2 regions of the Clostridioides sp. LIBA-6822 genome follow, and region 1 is predicted to be linked to the other one. Evidence: predicted binding sites of a transcription regulator. Region 1 holds the regulator's gene; the other holds the start of a gene.
The links. Region 1 encodes HrcA, which represses chaperone genes, less so after heat shock. Its sites were predicted from a motif close to TTAGCACTCNNNNNNNNNGAGTGCTAA; they were not measured.
Positions count from the first base shown of each region.

Region 1 (4,450 bases):
GAAAGTCCTGCATCTTGTAAAGCTCTCTTAGTTGGTTCCATAGTTTTTTCAACTAAACCTCTAGTTAATTCTTCAAATTTAGCTCTTGATAAGTCTATATTTAAGTGTTTTGGTCCTTCTGCTGTAGCAGTTATGAAAGGTAAGTTTATGTTTGAATTCATTGTTGATGATAATTCTTTCTTAGCCTTTTCTGCTGCTTCTTTTAATCTTTGAAGAGCCATATTGTCATTTCTTAAGTCTACACCTTCAGCTTTTTTGAATTCATCTGCTAAATAGTCTATTACTATTTGGTCAAAATCATCTCCACCTAATCTATTGTTACCAGCTGTAGCTAAAACTTCGAAAGTTCCATCTCCTATTTCAAGTATAGATACGTCAAAAGTTCCTCCACCTAAGTCAAATACTAAGATTTTCTTTTCTTGGTCTAATTTATCCATACCGTAAGCAAGTGCTGCTGCTGTTGGTTCATTTATTATTCTCTTAACATCAAGCCCTGCTATTCTACCAGCATCTTTAGTAGCTTGTCTTTGAGCATCTGTAAAATAAGCTGGAACTGTTATAACTGCCTCTGTTACTGTTTGTCCTAAGTAACTTTCTGCATCTGATTTTAATTTTTGTAATATTATTGCTGATATTTCTTGTGGAGTATATGATTTTCCATCTATATTTACTTTGTAATCAGTTCCCATATGAGTTTTTATAGAAGTTATTGTTTTATCTGCATTTGTAACTGCTTGTCTTTTTGCAGGCTCTCCAACTATTCTTTCACCATCTTTTGTAAATGCTACTACTGATGGAGTAGTTCTCATACCTTCGCTATTTGCTATTATTTGTGCTTCTCCACCTTCTAATACTGCAACACATGAATTTGTTGTTCCTAAATCTATTCCTATTATTTTTCCCATGACTAAAATCCTCCTCGAGTAATTATATAATTAAGTTTTACTTATTTGAATATTTTATATTAGGTTAAATAATTTAACCTTTAATTTATATTTAGCAAGAAACTTTAACCATTGAAGGTCTTATAACTTTAGTTCCTAGCTTATATCCTTTTTGAAGCACCATTACTATTTGATTTGCTTCAACTCCATCTACACTTTCTTGCATAACTGCTAAGTGTAAATTAGGGTCAAATTCCTTAGATTCTGCTTCTATTTCTTCTACTCCAAATTTTACTAGAGTGTCTATTAACTGTTTATGTACAAGGCTTATACCCTTATACATAGTATCTTCCTTATCTTCACATGCATCTAAGGCTCTTTCCATACTATCTATAACTGGTATTAACTCAGTTATTATCTTTTCATTTGCAAACACACCTATTGTCTCTTTTTCTTGTTGAGTTCTTCTTCTATAGTTTGCATATTCGGCTTGAAGTCTTTGATATTTATCATTTGATTCATCTAATTCGTCTTGCAATTTTTTTTCTGCTAATTTAGAATTTATATCTGTTACATTTTCATCATCAACTTCTTTTTCATCACTTGTTTCACTTGATTCCTCACATTCTTCATTAACAATTTCCTCTTCTAACTCTACTTGAGTTTCAGATTCTTGGTTAATAGAAGTATCATTTTCTTCTTTTACTTCCTGTTGCTCATTTTTTTTATCCAAGACTTTACACCTCTCAATTTAAAATTTCTTTACTTTCTATTAATTAATAAACTCATATAATTTATTATAGAGTAAATCCTAGCATAATCCATTCTTGTAGGGCCTATAAAACTTATTCGCCCAACCAAGTCTCTATCTACATTATAAGTTGCTGTAACTATACTACAATCCTGTGCCAATTCACAATCATTATCACTACCAATTATTATATTTAGATTGTCCTTTTGTATTCCCTTTGATTTAATTATGTCAGCTATTGTTTCCTTTTTTTCCAACATATTTAAAAATGACTTTGCTTTTAATACATCATTAAATTCTGGATAGCTAAATATATTAGTAGCTCCATTTAATGATAGAGAAAAATCTTCTTCTTTCATATTTGAATTCAAAGCATTTAAAAGCTCATCTATAAGTCCAGAATACTCACTTATTTCGTATTTAATAAAAGCAATTAGATTATCATCCAAATCTGTTATACTTTTACCTAAGAGCTTCCTTGTAAGATTATCAGAAATCAAGTTTAACTTAGATTGATCTAAATATACATTAGTTGTAAGGTTAGCTTTTTTTAAATCTCCTTTATCTGTTACAACTATAAGTAAAATATTATTGTCATTCATAGCAACTAATTGTATGTGCTTTATAACACTTTGATTTATTAAACTCTTAGTAACTGCTACAGTCGTATAGTTTGTTAGTTGAGATAATAGCTTGGAAGTTTCATGAATCAATTCTTTTATATGATTTATATTATGATTCATACATTGCTCAATAAGAATCTTATCATTATCATCCAATTCGCTTTTACTCATAAGAGAGTTTACATATAACTTATAGCCTTTTTCAGACGGAACTCTACCCGCAGAAGTATGAGGCTGAATCAAGTACCCTAATTCTTCAAGGTCAGCCATCTCATTTCTTATGGTAGCAGCACTAACACCTAAATCATGTCTTTTAGATATTGTTCTAGAACCTATAGCTTCAGCTGTTTCTATATAATCTTTAACTATAGCTTTGAGGATATTTAATTTTCTTTCATTTAATTCCATCTCAGTATGCCTCCTAGCTGTTAGCACTCACCAAGTTTGAGTGCTAAAAAGATTATATATATTATATACCATTATAAATTTATTTTGTCAACACTTAAAAAATCATTCCATAAATTCTATAAATATACTATTAGATATTTCCCTTCCCTTTTGAGTTAATTGTATACCTTCAAAGCTCTGATTTATAAGCTTTCTATCTGATAGCATTTCTATTTGCTTACTATATTTTTCTTTAAAATCTAGTCCAAATTTTTTTTTGAAATCTTCAAATTTTATACCTTTGTTCATTCGAAGTCCCATAAATATTTTCTCTTCTATCATATCTTTTTCAGAGAGAATCTCATTTTCTTGTATTGGTTTTTCTCTTTTTGCTAAACTTAAATGATAGTCATCTAAAGATTCCAAATTATTATATCTATTCTTATTAATATAGCCAGAAGCTCCTGCTCCAAGACCTACATAATGTTCACATTCCCAATATAAAATATTATGCTCACAATTATAACCTTCTTTTGAGTAATTTGATATTTCATATTGATTATATCCTTTTGATTTTAGATAGTTTATTGTATACTCATACATTTCTATGTCCACATTTTCATCTATAAGTTCAAACTTATTGCTCTCATACATATTATATAGCTCAGTACCCTCTTCTAATATAAGGGAATAGGCTGATATATGTGTTGGATTTAAGTCTGTAATTTTTTGAAGTGTTTCCTTCCAGTCATATAGAGTTTGATTTGGAAGACTGTACATTAAATCTATATTAATATTTTTGAAACCTACACTTAATGCATCTTTATAGTTTTTCTCAAATTCTTCATAAGTATGTATCCTTCCTATAAAGTTCAAATGCTCTTCTTGAACAGCTTGCAAGCCAATACTAAGTCTATTTATACCAATGTCTTTCATAGCTTTTAATTTTTCTAATGTCAATGTACCAGGATTACACTCTATAGTTACTTCTGCATCATCATCCACATTAAACATTTCTCTTATGCTTGTAAATACTTCTCTTATTTCATCAGATGTCAGTATACTAGGTGTACCTCCCCCTACAAAAATACTAGTTATTGTATCATTTCCATTTAGACAGTAATCTTCTTTATCTTTATTATCTTTGTATAATTTATTACTGTATAACTCCATTTCAATTTTTAAATCTTCTATATATCTTCGTTTTGAATCTATGTCCATTTTGTAAGAATTAAAGTCGCAATACTTACATTTCTTCACACAAAATGGAATATGTATATAAAGTCCTAACATTTTTTATTCCTCATTTCTTAAATTATCTTAAAACATCAGTTACTAAATTATAAATCAAACAGGATATCACATCAAGTAACATATAAAACACTTATATTATGTAATATTATAAAAAATTTGGATAAAAGTAAAAATTAACTTTTATCCAAATTCATCTAACTTAAACTAAGTACTTATCTTTTCTTCATATAATAATACACTGGTAGACCTAATAGTGTTATAAATATTCCACCTAAAGATATTACGGTTGAAGTCAATAGTTGATTTATTATTACAAACAGACCTCCCAGTATAGCTATGATTGGTATTATTGGATATAAAGGAACTCTATATGGTCTGTGTAAATCAGGTTTTTCTCTTCTAAGTCTCATGACTCCTATGAAAGTCAGTACATAAAATACCCATATCGAAAATATGGTTAAATCTGTAAGAAGATTAAATTGACCAGATAATGCATATACACAGGCTAATACAGTTATAAGTAATATTGAATTTACAGGAGAACCTCCAGA
Region 1 covers NZ_CP196995.1:2,860,651-2,865,100, forward strand. Annotated here, with positions in the region: gene dnaK (molecular chaperone DnaK) at 1-905, opposite strand, end outside; gene grpE (nucleotide exchange factor GrpE) at 997-1,617, opposite strand; gene hrcA (heat-inducible transcriptional repressor HrcA) at 1,647-2,666, opposite strand; gene hemW (radical SAM family heme chaperone HemW) at 2,769-3,938, opposite strand; gene ACTG48_RS13785 (APC family permease) at 4,112-4,450, opposite strand, start outside.

Region 2 (4,450 bases), 1.7 Mb from region 1:
AGAAATAAAGAATAAGCTAAAAAATATGGATGAATATTTAAATAAAGCTACTGAGTTTGGATGTGGAATAAGAATATTAAGACAAGATGGGTGGGAAATGCTTATATCATTTATAATTTCCTCTAATAATAGAATTCCTATGATACAAAGAGCTATAGAAAATTTATCAAAAAAATTTGGTAAGTACATAGGTGAGTATGAGGGTGTTGAATACTATGCATTCCCAACACCAGAAGAGCTGAATAAGGCCTCTCAAGAGGAAATAAGAGCATGTCAAACAGGTTTTAGAGACAAGTACATAAAAAGTACTACACAGGCAGTTATAGAAAATAATGATAAGGTATCTGAATATACAAATTTAACTACAGATGATTGTAGAAAAGAACTTTTAAAATTCAATGGAGTAGGACCTAAAGTATGTGATTGTATTGCATTATTTGGCATGCAAAAATATGATTCTTTTCCAGTTGATGTTTGGGTTAAGAGAGTTATGCAAGAGTTCTACATAGATGAAGATATGAGTTTACCTAAAATGAGAACTTATGGGATTGATAAATTCGGAGATATGTCTGGATTTGCTCAACAGTATTTATTTTACTATGCAAGAGAACTTGGTATAGGAAAATAGAATTAAGGGGGAGAAATTATGGGAGTAATAGGAACAATATTTCTGTTCTATTTAATTATATCATATCTAGCTGGAGCCATAATTTCTGTGATTATATTACTTGAAAATAGAGATCCTGCAAAAACCATGTCATGGTTACTAATGTTTATTATATTTCCAGGGATAGGTTTAATTGTATATGCTATATCAGGTAGAAATATTAGAAAGCGAAAATTATTTAAGACTCAAAAACTAGCTAACAATATAAAAGAAAAGAAACTTTTTGATACATTAGAAAAGATAACAGAAATCGTTGAACTAGAAAAAGAATCTATAAAGCAAAACAAGCTTTTAAGAGATGAAGAGGATGGTAGTTACAGAAAAAGAGTAATAAATATGTTGTTAAAGACTGGTATGTTTCCCTTCACTAAAAATAATAAAGTAGATGTATTTGTAGATGGAAATGAAAAGTTTAAAAGGCTTATAGAAGATATAAGAGAAGCAAAAGACCATATACATCTAGAGTACTTTATTATAAAAGATAGTGATATAGGTAGAGTGTTAAAAGAGGAACTTATAAAGAAAGCCAAAGAAGGCGTTAAAATAAGAATTTTATATGATGATGTAGGATGTTGGAGATTTTGGTTTAATAGAAAATTTTTCCGAGAAATGAGAGAAGTTGGTATAGAAATAGCAGCATTTTTACCTACAAAATTTCCTATAATAGGAGGAAAATTGAACTATAGAAATCATAGAAAAATTGTTGTTATTGATGGAATAATTGGATATACAGGTGGAATAAATATAGGAGACGAATATTTAGGAAAAAATGATAAATTTGGGTATTGGAGAGATACTCATATCAGAATTAAAGGTATTTCTGTATACATGCTTCAAATGACATTCTTAATTGACTGGTATTACACAACTAAAGAAGTTTTAGTGACTAAAAATTACTTTCCAAGTGTGGGTAATGTTGGTGAAAGTATGATACAGGTTGTTGCAAGTGGACCAGATAGTGATTGGGAAGATATTCATTATGCTTATTTTTCTGCGATATGTCAAGCTAGACAAAATGTTTATATAGAAACTCCATATTTTATTCCAGATGAGAGTTTACTAAAAGCAATAAAAAGTGCTGCACTTAGTGGAGTAGATGTGAGAATAATATTTCCAAAGATTGCAGACCACAAGATAGTAAATATAGCATCCTATTCCTATTTTGAAGAAATATTAAGAGCAGGTGGTAAGGTTTATTTGTATAATAAAGGGTTTATACATTCTAAAGTCGTAATAATAGATGATAAAATTGCTTCTGCAGGTACAGCTAATATGGATTTAAGAAGTTTTATGCTTAACTTTGAAGTAAATGCATTTATCTATGATGAAGAAGTTATTGGAGTAATGACAGATGATTTCTTTGAAGATTTAAGTCACTGTGAAGAGCTGAATCTGGAGGTATTTAAGAATAGAAGTATAATACAAAAAATCAAAGAATCTGTAGCCAGATTATTTTCACCAATATTATAAAAAATTATTAAAAAAGGTATTGAAAATTATGTGTGATTGGTATATTATAATAATTGTTAGCACTCTATTGAATAGAGTGATAATAAACAAAAAGTATATATATAAATCTACATATAAAAGTAGTATTAATTTAAAAATAACTAAAAACATAGGCGAACTAGTCTATACTTAATATTTTAGGAGGCGTAAAGAATGAAAATAAGACCATTAGCTGACAGAGTAGTAATTAAAAAAGTAGAAGCAGAAGAAAAAACTGCAAGTGGAATAGTTTTACCAGGAGCAGCTAAAGAGCAACCTCAAATAGCTGAAGTTGTAGAAGTTGGACCAGGTGGAATAGTTGAAGGAAAAGAAATAAAAATGGAATTAACAGTAGGAGATAAAGTTATATTCCAAAAATATTCTGGAACAGAAGTTAAGATAGAAGGACAAGAGTATACAATACTAAGACAAAGTGATGTATTAGCTGTTATTGAATAAATATAGAATAAGTTTATTAGGAGGGGTTTAAAATGGCTAAAGAAATTAAATTTTCAGAGGAAACAAGAAGAGCTTTAGAAGCTGGTGTAAATAAATTAGCAGATACAGTAAAAGTAACATTAGGACCAAAAGGAAGAAATGTTATATTAGATAAAAAATTCGGTTCTCCACTTATAACTAATGATGGTGTAACTATAGCAAAAGAGATAGAGTTAGAAGATAGATTTGAAAATATGGGTGCGCAATTAGTTAAAGAAGTTGCAACAAAAACTAACGATGTAGCTGGAGATGGTACTACAACTGCTACAGTTTTAGCACAAGCTATAATAAGAGAAGGTTTAAAAAATGTAACAGCAGGGGCTAACCCAATATTATTAAGAAAAGGAATACAAAAAGCGGTAATAGTAGCGGTAGAAGAATTAAAAAATCAATCAAGAATAGTAGAAACACAAGAAGCTATATCTCAAGTTGCCTCTATATCTGCTGGTGATGAAGAAGTTGGAAAATTAATAGCAGAAGCTATGGAAATAGTAGGAAAAGATGGAGTTATAACTGTTGAAGAATCTCAAACTATGAATACTGAATTAGATGCTGTTGAAGGTATGCAGTTTGATAGAGGATTTGTTTCTGCATATATGGTTACAGATGTAGACAAGATGGAAGCAGTTTTAAATGACCCATATATATTAATTACTGATAAAAAAATATCTAACATACAAGAATTATTACCAGTTCTTGAGCAAATAGTTCAACAAGGTAAAAAGTTATTGATAATAGCTGAAGATGTAGAAGGTGAAGCATTATCTACATTAGTAGTTAATAAATTAAGAGGAACATTTGATGTAGTAGCAGTTAAAGCTCCAGGATTTGGAGATAGAAGAAAAGAAATGCTTCAAGACATAGCAATACTTACAGGTGCTCAAGTAATATCAGAAGAATTAGGTTATGATTTAAAAGAAGCTGATTTATCTATGTTAGGTAGAGCTTCATCTGTTAAAGTAACTAAAGAAAATACTACGATAGTAGATGGTTCTGGAGATAAAAAAGCTATAGAAGATAGAGTAGCTCAAATCAAACATCAAGTAGAGCAAACTACTTCAGATTTTGATAGAGAAAAATTAATGGAAAGATTAGCTAAGCTTGCTGGAGGAGTAGCTGTTATAAAAGTTGGAGCTGCTACAGAAGTTGAGTTAAAAGAAAGAAAGTTAAGAATAGAAGATGCTCTTAATGCAACTAGAGCAGCAGTAGAAGAAGGAATAGTAGCTGGTGGAGGAACTGCTTTTGTTAGTGTTATACCAGCAATAGGTACACTAGTTGAAAGTTTAGAAGGAGAAGTTAAACTAGGTGCTCAAATAGTTAAAAAAGCATTAGAGGAACCATTAAGACAAATAGCTATAAATGCTGGTCTTGAAGGTGCTGTAATTGTACAAAATATTGTTAATTCTGAAGCAGAAACTGGATTTGACGCATTAAATGAAAAATATGTAAATATGATAGAAGCTGGTATAGTTGACCCAACTAAAGTTAGTAGAAGTGCTTTACAAAATGCTGCATCAATAGCAGGTACTTTCTTAACTACTGAAGCTGCTGTTGCTGACCTTCCTGAGAAAGAAGATGCAGGAATGCCAGGAATGGGTGGCGGAATGCCAGGTATGATGTAATTTAAAAAATTTAGAACATAAATCTTAATATAAAGAACTATTCTGACTTAGTTTTAATTTCTAAGTTGGAATAGTTCTTTTATGTATAAGTAATGTTACATAAATATTAATTGAGGTATAATTGTTATTAGATAAAAAATTAAAATTAAAAAGGATGCGAGAGTATGGACTTAAG
Region 2 covers NZ_CP196995.1:253,000-257,449, forward strand. Annotated here, with positions in the region: gene ACTG48_RS01540 (DNA-3-methyladenine glycosylase family protein) at 1-628, shown strand, start outside; gene cls (cardiolipin synthase) at 647-2,137, shown strand; gene ACTG48_RS01550 (co-chaperone GroES) at 2,330-2,614, shown strand; gene groL (chaperonin GroEL) at 2,647-4,275, shown strand; gene larB (nickel pincer cofactor biosynthesis protein LarB) at 4,440-4,450, shown strand, end outside.
Region 2: ACTG48_RS01550 (co-chaperone GroES) is a predicted target of HrcA. The motif match lies at 2,194-2,220, and genes of this name have one in related genera.